2 regions of the Amycolatopsis sp. NBC_01488 genome follow, and region 2 is predicted to be linked to the other one. Evidence: riboswitches for the same ligand, from Rfam matches in the RefSeq annotation. Region 2 holds a riboswitch; the other holds the start of a gene.

Region 1 (5,698 bases), 440 kb from region 2:
CGCCTTCAGGTCGGCCATGGTGCCGGCCAGGTCCCGGACCTGCAGCCAGAGCGCCAGGTCGGGCGACGAGCCCGTCTCGCCCCGGCCGGACACCTCCAGGGAGCCGTGGCCGAGGAAGAACACCGTGCCGCCGGGGAACTCACGCTCCACGGCCAGGCCGAGGGTGTCGCGGTAGAACGCCGTCGTCGCGTCGACGTCGCGCGGGCGGATCAGCAGCCGGCTCTTCAGGACTTCCATCCGACCATCCCTACCGGACGTGCTCAGGCGGCCGCAATCGCGGCGATGCCGGACAACACGATCACCGACCCGGTGAGCCGCCGCGCGGCGTCGCGCTCCCCCAGCACCAGCCAGCCGGCGAGGCCGCCGAGCACGATGCTCAGCTCCCGGGCGGGCGCGACCAGGCTGACCGGCGCCATCGTGAGGGCGAACAGCACGAGGATGTACGCGACCGGCGACAGCAGCCCGACGACCAGCACCTCGCGACGCTGCTCACGCCAGATCCGCGTCACCTCGGCACGGCCGGCCAGGGCGCCGGGCACGAGCAGCACGCTCTGCAGGACCGAGCCGAGCCCGAAGTAGACGACGGGCGGCACGCCGAGGCCGGTCACCGAGTGGGCGTCCCAGAGGGTGTAGCCGGCGATGACGGCGCCGGTCAGGAGCCCGTAGAGGACGCCGGCCTTGACCGCCCGCGGGTCACCCGTCCTGCGGCCGGTGCTGATCACCAGCACCCCGGCGATGACCAGGAACGCGCCGAGCAGGCCGAGCGGGCCGGGCCGTTCGCCGAGCACCAGGACGGCGGCCAGCACGGACAGCAGCGGCCCGGTGCCGCGCGCGACCGGGTAGACGACGGAGAGGTCGCCGACGCGGTACCCGCGCTGCAGCACGATGCCGTAGCCGATGTGCAGCACCGACGTGACGACCGCGGCCACCAGCCAGCTCCACTGTGGACGTTCCGGCTCGACGACCAGCAGCACGACCGTCACCGGCAGGAGGACCACCGCCGAAGCCGTGTAGTAGAGCCAGACGAACTGGGCGCCCCCGGAGGAGATCCGCTTGGCGGCGAGGTTCCACGCGGCGTGCACGACGGCCGCGATGAGGACGAAGGACAAGGCGGTGGTGTTCATGGGACCCCTTCGGGTTTTCGCGCGCGCGAAAACCGGGTCCTCCAGGCTTTTGCCCCGTCAGATGAACGACCGGCCGTCCGGGCCTGCCGATGGTGCCGCTCGGACCAGGCCCGCCGATCCTGGTTGGGTGAAGCGGGGTGCGCGGACCGGTGACGGAACCCTAGGCACTGCCGTCACCCACGGTACTCCCGGCTCCGGACGTCCGCGGCCCGGCTGTTAGAGTCATCGCTCGCTGCCCGTGCGGCATTCCGTCATGGAGGAAACCCGCTCTCCGGAGTGGGGCCACTTCAGCGCGGCGGCGAATCTCACCGAGTGAAACAGGAGTTGCCCGATGGCCAACATCAAGTCGCAGATCAAGCGCATCACGACGAACGAGAAGGCGCGTCAGCGCAACCAGGCGATCCGGTCCTCGGTGAAGACCGCGATCCGCAAGGTCCGCGAAGCCGCCGAGGCCGGCGACAAGGCCAAGGCCGTCGAGCTGCAGCGCGACGCCGCCCAGAAGCTGGACAAGGCCGTCTCGAAGGGCGTCATCCACGCCAACCAGGCCGCCAACAAGAAGTCGGCGCTGGCCAAGCGCGTCAACGCGCTCTGAGCTGGTTGATTTCTGGGAAAGCCCCGGCTTCGGCCGGGGCTTTCTTCATGTCCGGGTGCTTCGCGCAGTGGGTTCGGTGCTGCGGGTCGGCGGTCGCTCGCGGGGCGCGCCGGTAAGTGATGGGTACCGCAAGTCTCGCGGGCACACATCCGGTGGCGGCGGGCACCGCAAGTCTCGCGGGCACACATCCGGTCGCGCATCCGGTCGCGGTAGGCACCGCGAGTTCCGCCTGCCGCGGCGTCAGCGGTCGCCCTTGGCGGCCGCCACCTCCAGGACCGCGCGCTCCAGCGCGTAGCCCGGGTCCGCAGCCACACCCTTGACCTCGGCGTTCAGCCTCGCCACCACGCGCATCGCCGTGGCCAGGCCGTCCTGGTTCCAGCCGCGGGACTGGCCCTGGGCCTTGCGGACCTTCCACGGCGGCATGCCCAGCTCGCCCGCCAGCTGGTTCGGGTTGCCGCGGCCCGCGCCCGAGACCCGGGCGATCGTGCGGACCGCATCGGCCAGTGCGTCCGCGACCAGGACGTGCGGGACGCCCAGCTGCATGGCCCAGCGCAGCGACTCCAGCGCCGCCGAACGGTCGCCGCTCACCGCCTTCTCCGCGACCGCGAAGCCGGTCACGTCCGCGCGGCCGCGGTGGTACCGGCGGACCGCCTCGGCGTCGACGTTCCCGCCCGCGTCCGCCACCAGCTGCGTCGCCGCCGAGGAGAGTTCTCGCAGGTCAGAGCCCACGGCGTCGATCAACGCCGCGACCCCAGCCGGATCGATCTTGCCACCTGCCCGGCGCACCTCGTGCCGCACGAACTGCTCGCGCTCGGCCGGCTTGGTCAGCTTCGGGCACTCCGTCACCTCGGCGCCGGCCTTCTTCAGCGCCGCCGGGAGCGTCTTGCCCGCCTTGCTGCGGCCGCCACCGGTGTGCACGATGACCAGCACGACGCCGTCCGCGGGGTCCTTCAGGTAGGACGCGACGGCGTCGGCCAGCTCCTGCGAGATGTCCTGCGCCGACTCCAGGACGATCACGCGGCCCTCGCTGAACAGCGACGGGCTGACGAGTTCGGCCAGCTCCGGGGCTGTGAGATCCGACACCCGGACGCGAGTCAGCTCGGCCGTGGCGTCGATCGCGCGGGACGCGGCGAGCGTGTCGCGGACGGCGCGCTCGATCAGCAGTTCTTCCTCACCCAGGACCAGGTGCAGCGGGGCCGGGGCGGTGGCTTGCGCGGTCACGGGAGAATCCTCTCACTTGCGCTGTCGTGCGCCCGCTCCGGTGATGTCGAGCGGCCACCATGGCACGGCGTGAGCGCCATGTCGTACGGTGTCCTCGAGGCAGCGCGCCGATCGGCGCGCGCCGACAACCGAATACCGCTCATCCAGAGGGGCAGAGGGAACGGCCCGACGAAGCCCCGGCAACCGGCGTACAGCCCGTCATCCCGCGATCGCGGGGTAGCTGACGACCACGGTGCCAATTCCGGCCCGCTTCGGCGGGGCAGATGAGGAAAGGAACCTCGCGATGACCGCCACCCTCGGAACGACCTCCGCCACGAAGACCCCGGATCTCGGACCGGCCGTCGAACTGGTGTCGAAGGAAGAGGGCCACCGGCAGCCGCTCGCCCCCGAATTCGTCTCCGCCGAGGACTTCTCGCCGCTCGAGGTCGCCTACGACTTCGGCCGCGTCCGCCGCGAAGACATCGAGGCCGGCCCCAAGAACATCTGGCGCTACAAGAAGCTCCTCCCGGTTCCGTCCAACGTCGAAGAGATCCCGAACACCGAGCCCGGCGCGACCCGGCTGATCCGCGCCGACCGCCTCGCCAAGGAGCTCGGCCTCAAGCGCGTGTGGGTCAAGGACGACACCGGCAACCCGACGCACTCGTTCAAGGACCGCGTGGTCGCCGTCGCACTGGCCGCGGCCCGCGAGTTCGGGTTCGAGGTGCTCGCGTGTCCCTCGACCGGCAACCTGGCCAACGCGACGGCCGCCGCCGCGGCCCGCGCGGGCTGGCGGTCGGTCGTGCTGATCCCGAAGACCCTCGAGCGCGCCAAGATCCTCACCACCGCGGTGTACGACGGCGACCTGATCGCCGTCGACGGCAACTACGACGACGTCAACCGCCTCGCCACCGAGCTGGCCGGCGAGCACCCGAAGTGGGCGTTCGTGAACGTGAACGTCCGGCCGTACTACTCGGAAGGCTCGAAGACGCTGGCCTTCGAGGTCGCCGAGCAGCTCGGCTGGCGCATCCCGCCGCAGATCGTCGTGCCGATCGCCTCCGGTTCGCAGCTGACCAAGGTGGACAAGGGTTTCCGCGAGCTGGGCCAGCTCGGTCTCGTGGATGCCGGCCCGTACAAGGTGTTCGGCGCGCAGGCCACCGGCTGCTCGCCGGTGTCGGCCGCGTTCCGCGCCGGCCAGGACGTGGTCCAGCCGGTGAAGCCGGACACGATCGCCCGCTCGCTGGCGATCGGCAACCCGGCCGACGGCCCGTACGTGCTCGACATCGTCAACCGCACCGGCGGCGCGATCGAGGACGTCACCGACGAAGAGGTCGTCGAAGGCATCCGGCTGCTGGCCCGCACCGAAGGCATCTTCACCGAGACCGCGGGCGGGGTCACCGTCGCGACGGCGAAGAAGCTCGTCCAGACGGGCAAGCTCGACCCGGACGCCGACACGGTCCTCCTGATCACCGGCGACGGCCTCAAGACCCTCGACGCGGTCGAGAACCACATCGGCCCGAAGGCGACCGTGCCGGCGTCCGCCAAGGCCGTGAACGAAGCGCTCGGCTACTGATGTCCTGGCCGGGGCGGGCCACGCGGCTCGCCCCGGCAACACCTCCTTTCCGCGCTCCCTGGGCCGCTAAGGTCGACACCCGCCAGGCGTCGGCGCGGTCCAGGAGGTTCGGGGTATGAAGTGGGCTGAGAACACGTCCGGCGATCTCGCCGAGCACTGGATGGTCACCGCCGAACGCGACGGCCGGGCCTTGCCGGTGACGGTCATCGCGAGATGGCGGTGGTACAAGAGAGGCGCCCGGCGAGACCGGCTGCGGTACGGCGTCATGGAAGTCGTCGCCCTCGTCGGCTCGGCCGCGATCCCGGTGGCCGCCGCCGCGCACCTCGACTCGGTGGTCATCGCCGCGCTGGGCGCCCTCGTCCTGATCGCCACCGGCATCCGGACCACGTTCGGCATGCACGAGAACTGGGTGGAGCACAGCCAGATCGGCTACGCGATCGAGCGTGAAGCCGCATTGTTCCTCCATTCGTCACCGCCTTACGACGGCCCGGACGCCGTCCGCGAGCTGGTCGCCCGCGTGGAAAACCTCGCCGACGAGGGTGGGCGCCAATGGGTCCGGCGCCGGATCACCGCCGAACGCGGCCGCCGAACCCAGGAGAGCGCCCCCCACCCCGCCGTCGAATGATCCGCTCAGCGGCGCGGCGGGCCGCGCGGCTCGCCCCGGCGGGCTACCGCCGGACCGGCCGGGTCGCCGACCACTGCCGTGTCACCGTCGACGTCGGTTCGGGTCACCAGGGCACCCAGCGCCGTCAACGTGTCCATTGTGGACTTACTCGGGTGGCCGTAGGTGTTGCCCGCGCCCACGCTCACCAACGCGACCCGTGGCGCCACGGCCGCCAGGAACGTCGGCAGCGAGTAGCGAGAGCCGTGGTGCGGAACCTTCAGTACGTCCGCCTTCAGGTTTCCGACGTCGGCCAGCAGGTCGGCCTGAGCCGCCAGTTCGACGTCGCCGGTCAGCAGCACCCGGCCGGCCGGGGTTTGCGCTCGCAGGACCACCGAGCTGTTGTTGATCGTCGTGCCGTCCTGCTGCCCGGCCGAGCGGGCCGGGACATAGCGCGGGCCGAGGACGTCGAGGGACAGCCCGGGCCACGCCAGCCGCTCCCCCGGGTTCAGCTCGACCAGCGGCACCGCCTGCCGCTTCGCCTCCGCGGCGACCTGGCGCCACGCCCACTCGGGCGCCCGGCCCGGGCCGACGGCGATCCCGCCGACCGC
Region 2 (5,698 bases):
GACAGCCAGACGATCGCGATGACGACGGCCAGCGCGACCAGCGCGAGCACCCACGTCATGCCGGTCGCCATCGAGAACGCGGCACCCGGGTTGCGGATCACCTGCAGGTAGATCAGCCCGCCGAGGACCCGGACCGGCTCCTTGCCCTCGAGGTTGGCCGCGACCAGGTTCTTCGTCACCAGGTCGATCGCCCAGAACACGACCGCGACGGCGAACACCCAGCCCACGCGGCGCTTCGGCAGCGGCTCCGCCGGGGCTTCCGGCGTCTCCTGCACGGTCTCGGGCGCCACCTCGGCGGCGGCAGCGTCGGATTCGGTGTCGGGTTCGGAGTGGCTGGGCTCGGTGCTCACCGCTCCATTGTCCACGGCACTGGTCAGGCCGCGTCGGCGGCCGCGAACAGCACGCCCGCCGCCACGAGCGCGCCCGCCGTCGGCGGCAGGAACACGCCCGTGACCAGGACGAACACGCCGGTGGCCACCAGGAGCCAGCTGCGCTCGTACGCAGCAGGCCCAGCGCCGCGACGAGCGCGCCGCGCACGTCACCGGACAGCCGGAACCGGAGCGCGCCGGCCAGGTCCAGCAGCGGAACGGCCGCCGGCGTGCCGACCCAGCGTCGCCGACGGAACGACGTCAACCGCGGCGGCCGTGACGATCTGCGCCAACCCGAGCAGTGCCAGCGGAAACCGGAAACGCTGCCCTCTCCCCCTCGGCCCAGGCTGGTGCTCAGCAGAACGGCGGCAGCTCACGCGGGTCGCCGACGGGCGCCCAGCGGCCGTCCGCCTTCGCGTACTCCCAGCGAGCGCCGCGCGCGACGATCTGGCGCAATGCCAGCACCACGCGGTCGACGTGCTCTTCGGTGCTGCCCAAGCCGAGGCTGACGCGGACCGCCTGCTGCCCGGTGCCGCCGGTGACGCCGATGAGGCGCTTGGCCGCGATGTGGGCGCAGAAGGCGCCGTCGCGCACGCCGATGCCGTACTCGGCCGAAAGAACCGCGGCCAGCCAACCCGGGTCGAAGCCGTCGACGACGAAGCTGACCGTGCCGACGCGGTCGACGGCTGCGTCGAACAGCCGCAGCTCGGCGCAGCCCGGGATGCCCTCGAGTCCCTTGCGCAGCCGGGTGAGCAGCGCCCGCTCGTGCGCCACCACGGCGTCCCAGTGCTCGCCGAGGGTCTCGCACGCGACGCCGAGCGCGTACACGCCGACGGTGTTGGGCGAGCCGGCTTCGTGCCGCTCGGGGCCGGTGTTCCAGACCACCGCGTCCTCGGTGACGAGCTTCGTCGCGCCGCCGCCGGCGAGGTACGGCCGGGCGGCGCGCAGCCAGTCGGCGCGGCCGATCAGCGCGCCGGCACCGAAAGGCGCGTACAGCTTGTGGCCGGACACCGCGACGTAGTCGACGTCCAGCTCCTTGATCGAGATCCGGCGGTGCGGCGCCAGCTGGGCGGCGTCGAGCGCGACGCGGGCGCCGTGCTTGCGCGCCACGGCGGCGATCTCCGCCACCGGGAGCAGTTCACCGGTCACATTGGACGCTCCGGTGACGACGACCAATCGCGGTCCCTGCGGGGAATCCGCGAGCGCTTCGTCCACAGCGGACACTGCAGCGAGGCGCGTCCGCGGGGTCGGGATCCGGCGGACGTTCGGGCCCGGCCACGGAAGCAGCGCGGCGTGGTGCTCGGTGTCGAACACGATCACCGTGGTGTGCCGGGGCAGGCTGCGGGCGAGCAGGTTGAAGGAATCGGTGGTGTTGCGGGTGAACACGACGGTGTCGGTCCGGCGGGCGTCGACGAAGCGGCGCAGGACGTCGCGGGTGCGCTCGTAGAGCTTGGTGGAGACCTGCGACGCGAAGCCGGCGCCGCGGTGGACGCTGGCGTACCAGGGCAGGAACTCGTCGACCTTGGTGCGGACGGCGTCGAGGCACGGGGCGCTCGCGGCGTGGTCGAGGTTGGCGTAGCCGACGGTCTCACCGGTGACGAGCGGGACGCGCAGCGACGCACCGGCGACGGTCGGGATGTGGTGCGGGGCAACGGTTTCCGGGGTGGCGCCGAGTGCGGTCGGAGCGGGCTCGGCGACGGTTTCCGGCACGCGTGGGCCGGCTTCGGCCAGGGTGGTGATCGTGCTGGTGCGGTCGATGGCGAGAGTCATCGGTGCCTCCTCGGCGGTCCGGGGGACCCCGGCGAGGGGCCCGCGCTTGCCCGTCGCACGACGCGACCGGCCCGGTCTTCACCCGGGGCACCCCACCGCGGTAGGAGGGTTGCCGGCCAGCAAGCCGGGGCTTCGCGCTGGCACTCATGACCTGAGCCAGAAGGTAACCGAAAACGCGGCCGGCGGCCAACCCCGCCGCACGATCTGAGACGCCGCTCACACAGCGTGAAGGCCGTCAGGGGTTGGCGCGGAAGCGTCCCGGCAGCTGCGTCACCGCGTTGTCGGCGAGGTGCGTCGCGGTGCCCGTGTACTGCTCGGCTCCCGCGGTGAAGCGCCAGCCGCCGAGGGTCTTCCCGTCGACCGGCTCGCCGCTGGCCGCCGCGACCGCGGTCGAGACCTCCGCGTACGACTTGCCGTCCCAGTTCGCCGCCGGGGCGTCCGGCAGGGTCCAGAGCGTGAAGTGGACGTGGGCGCCGGTGCTGCTGCCGCCGCACGGGAGCGCGTTGCCGGTCGAGCCGAGTTCGGCGCCGGCCTCGACGTGCTCACCGTCGGTGACCTTGATGCCCTCCAGGTGGTAGTACCCGGTCCGCCAGCCGCCGGCGTGGTCGATGGTCACCCAGTCGCCGCCCGCGCAGTGCTGCAGGTGCACGGTGCCGGCCAGCGGCGCGCGCACGGTGCGGTCGGCCGGGCTGAAGTCGATCGCGTTCTTGACGCCGGTGCTGCCGTCGTCGGAGTGGATGCCGGCCGAGTACACCTGCTGACCCGCCTTGAACGGCAGGGCGAGCGCCGGGAACGGACCCACTTCGGCGGTCGCGGCCGGCGCGGCGGCCAGCCCGAGGACCGCGGACATCGCGGCGATCAGGACCGCCCCACGACCATGCAGTTTCGTCACCGTGCGTACTCCTTTGACCTAACGCTCACCCATTCGAACTAACCGGATCGAGCGCACAGTAGGCCAAAGGTTGGATCATCGGGAAGATCTTGCGGAGTAAAGCTCACCCTCGTGGAAGAAGATCACGAGGTCAGCACAAGAACCGGACAACGATCGGACAACGAGGAGATCGGCGGCGGGCAAGTCGTCCGATCGGTCACGACCACGAACGGGTTAGCGACCCGATTCGCCCAGCCACCGGGCGAGGCGCCCGGCCCGGTCCACCGCGCGGAGCCGGCGTTCGACGTCGTCGCGGACGCCGCTCGTCGTGACCACCAGCAGCTGGTCGTGCTCCTGGAGCCGGCTGGTCTTCTGCGGCGTGAAGCCCGCGCCTTCGCGCACGACCAGGCTGACCGTCGCGCCGACCGGCAGCCGCAGCTCCGAGAGGTACACGCCGTGCAGCTTCGAGCCCGGCTGGATGCGGACCTGCAGCAGCTCGGCGCCCAGCTCGTCCAGCGGCGCGGAGTCGACCTCGATCTCGTGCGGCTCGGACTTCCTGGCCAGCCCGAGCTTGCGCCCGAGCGGCCCGAGGGTCGCGCCCTGCACCAGCGTCAGCACGATGACCAGCACGAACACCGCGTCGACCAGCCGTTGCGCGCCCGGGAGCCCTTCCGAGAGCGGGATCATCGCGAGCACGATCGGCACCGCGCCGCGCAGCCCGGCCCACGACAGGAACGCCTGTTCCCGCCACGGCAACCGGAACGGCAGCACCGAGAGCACCACCGAGATCGGCCGCGCGAGCAGCAGCACGACGGCGCCCGCGACCAGGCCCGGCACGATCGTCTCGAACAGCCGGCTCGGCGAGGCGAACAACCCGAGCAGCACGAACAGCCCGATCTGCGCCAGCCAGCCGAGCCCTTCGGCGAACGAGAGCGTGTCCGAGCGGTGCGGCAGCCGCGAATTGCCCAGCACCAGCGCGGCGACGTAGGTGGCGAGCAGCCCGGACGCGTGCGCCAGCTGCCCGGACGAGTACGCCACGACGCACACCGCGACCGTCGCGAGCGGGTACAGGCCGGTCGCCGGCAGCGCGGCCCGGCGCAGCGCGACGCCGCCGAGCCAGCCGAACGCGAGGCCGATCGCCAGGCCCGCCCCCAGCTCGTAGACCACCAGCAGCGGCAGCGTCCAGTCCACTGTGGTGCCTTGGGCGAGCACGACGACCGCGATGTACGCCGGCGCGTCGTTGATGCCGGACTCCAGCTCCAGCGCGCCGACCAGGCGTTTGCCGATCCCGGCCGTGCGCAGCACGGAGAACACCGCCGCCGCGTCGGTCGAGGCGAGCACCGCGCCCCACAGCAGCGCGAACCGCCAGTCGAGGCCCAGCAGGAAGTGCAGGGCCGCGCCGGTGACCGCGACGCTGACCGCCACGGCCACTGTGGACAGTGCGATTCCGAGGCCCAGCGAAGGTTTCACGGCCGACCACCGCGCCGTCAGCCCGCCTTCGGCGAGGATCATGACGAGGGCGGCGAGGCCGAGCGACTGGGTCAGCTCGGGGTTGTCGAACCGGATGCCGAAGCCGGCTTCGCCGAGCACCACGCCGATCCCGAGGTACAGCAGCAGCGACGGCAGGCCGAGCCGGATGGAGACGCGCACGGCGAGCACGGAGGCGAGCAGCACGACACCGCCGACGCCGAGCAGCACGGGAAGCTGGTCCATGCCGCCTCCCTCCGAGTGCCGTGGGCACTCAGAATAGTGAAGCGGTCGGGTTAACTCGTTCGTGTACCGCCGACCGGAGTCGGGCACCCGGTGTGTTAAGGCGTACTCAGGGCGTCGAGATCGACACCGAGCGCGGCGAACGGCTTGGCCGCGCTGGGATGCACCTTCACCGCGCGGTGGCCGTCGGGGGCGACCCAGCCGGCGTCGACCGCCCGGTCGAGCAGCGCGGCGGGCAGCGCGCCGGCGAGGTGGTCGCGCCGCTCCGTCCAATCCAGACAGTCGCGCAGCAGCGGCCGCCGCCCGGCGGCGAGCGGCACGCCGAGCCCGGTCAGCACTTCGCGGCCGCGGCCGGTGAGTGTCAGCCCGTCGGCCGTGTCGACGAGCCCGGTCGCGAGCATGCCGTCGCGGACGGCCACGCCGAGCACGCCGGCCAAGTGGTCGTAGCAGGTCCGCGCGAAGCCGAGGCGCTTCACCCGCAGCGACGCCTTCAGGCTCTTCACCGGCCGGTGCTCGGCGTGCTGGGCGAGGTGCTCGATCAGCTCGGCGACGCGCGGGTCGGCGATCCGGACGTAGCTGGCCCGGCCCTGCTTCACCCGGACGACGAACCCGGCGTCGACCAGCCGGGTGACGTGCTCACTGGCCGTGGAGAGCGCGATCCCGGCCGCCTTGGCCAGCTCGCCGACGGTCCAGGCCCGCCCGTCGAGCAGGCCGAGGCACATGGTGGCGCGGCTCGGGTCGGCGAGCACCGCGGCAACCTCGGCGAGAGCGATCGTCTCCATGCGCCCACGGTACGGCGGCGTCGCTTCGCCCGCCGCCGAACCTTCCGACCGGAACGGTCGGCTCACGTACCCGCACAATCGGCTCACGTACCTGGACGGTCGGCTCACGGGCCGACCCTTTGGATACGCGAGCCGACCCGCTGGGTCAGAGGGCCTTCAGGAACTTGGCGGCGAGGGCGACCGCGGGGCCCGAGTCG

What was found. Region 2 has a riboswitch for S-adenosylmethionine ahead of OG738_RS26070 (aminotransferase class V-fold PLP-dependent enzyme). Riboswitches for the same ligand answer to the same signal wherever they lie in the genome.
Region 1: it holds a riboswitch for S-adenosylmethionine, as region 2 does, so the genes downstream of both, thrC (threonine synthase) here and OG738_RS26070 (aminotransferase class V-fold PLP-dependent enzyme) in region 2, are expected to answer to the same signal.

The regions. Positions count from the first base shown of each region.
Region 1 covers NZ_CP109434.1:5,006,062-5,011,759, reverse strand. The annotation lists gene OG738_RS24175 (VOC family protein) at 1-237, opposite strand, end outside; gene OG738_RS24170 (DMT family transporter) at 261-1,124, opposite strand; gene rpsT (30S ribosomal protein S20) at 1,456-1,716, shown strand; gene holA (DNA polymerase III subunit delta) at 1,957-2,937, opposite strand; SAM riboswitch class I at 3,074-3,207, shown strand; gene thrC (threonine synthase) at 3,221-4,486, shown strand; gene OG738_RS24150 (DUF4231 domain-containing protein) at 4,602-5,111, shown strand; gene OG738_RS24145 (ComEC/Rec2 family competence protein) at 5,117-5,698, opposite strand, start outside.
Region 2 covers NZ_CP109434.1:5,450,203-5,455,900, reverse strand. The annotation lists gene lspA (signal peptidase II) at 1-290, opposite strand, end outside; gene OG738_RS26070 (aminotransferase class V-fold PLP-dependent enzyme) at 723-2,138, opposite strand; SAM riboswitch class IV at 2,176-2,290, opposite strand; gene OG738_RS26065 (M23 family metallopeptidase) at 2,374-3,030, opposite strand; gene OG738_RS26060 (potassium/proton antiporter) at 3,244-4,722, opposite strand; gene OG738_RS26055 (ArsR/SmtB family transcription factor) at 4,818-5,501, opposite strand; gene OG738_RS26050 (penicillin-binding transpeptidase domain-containing protein) at 5,647-5,698, opposite strand, start outside.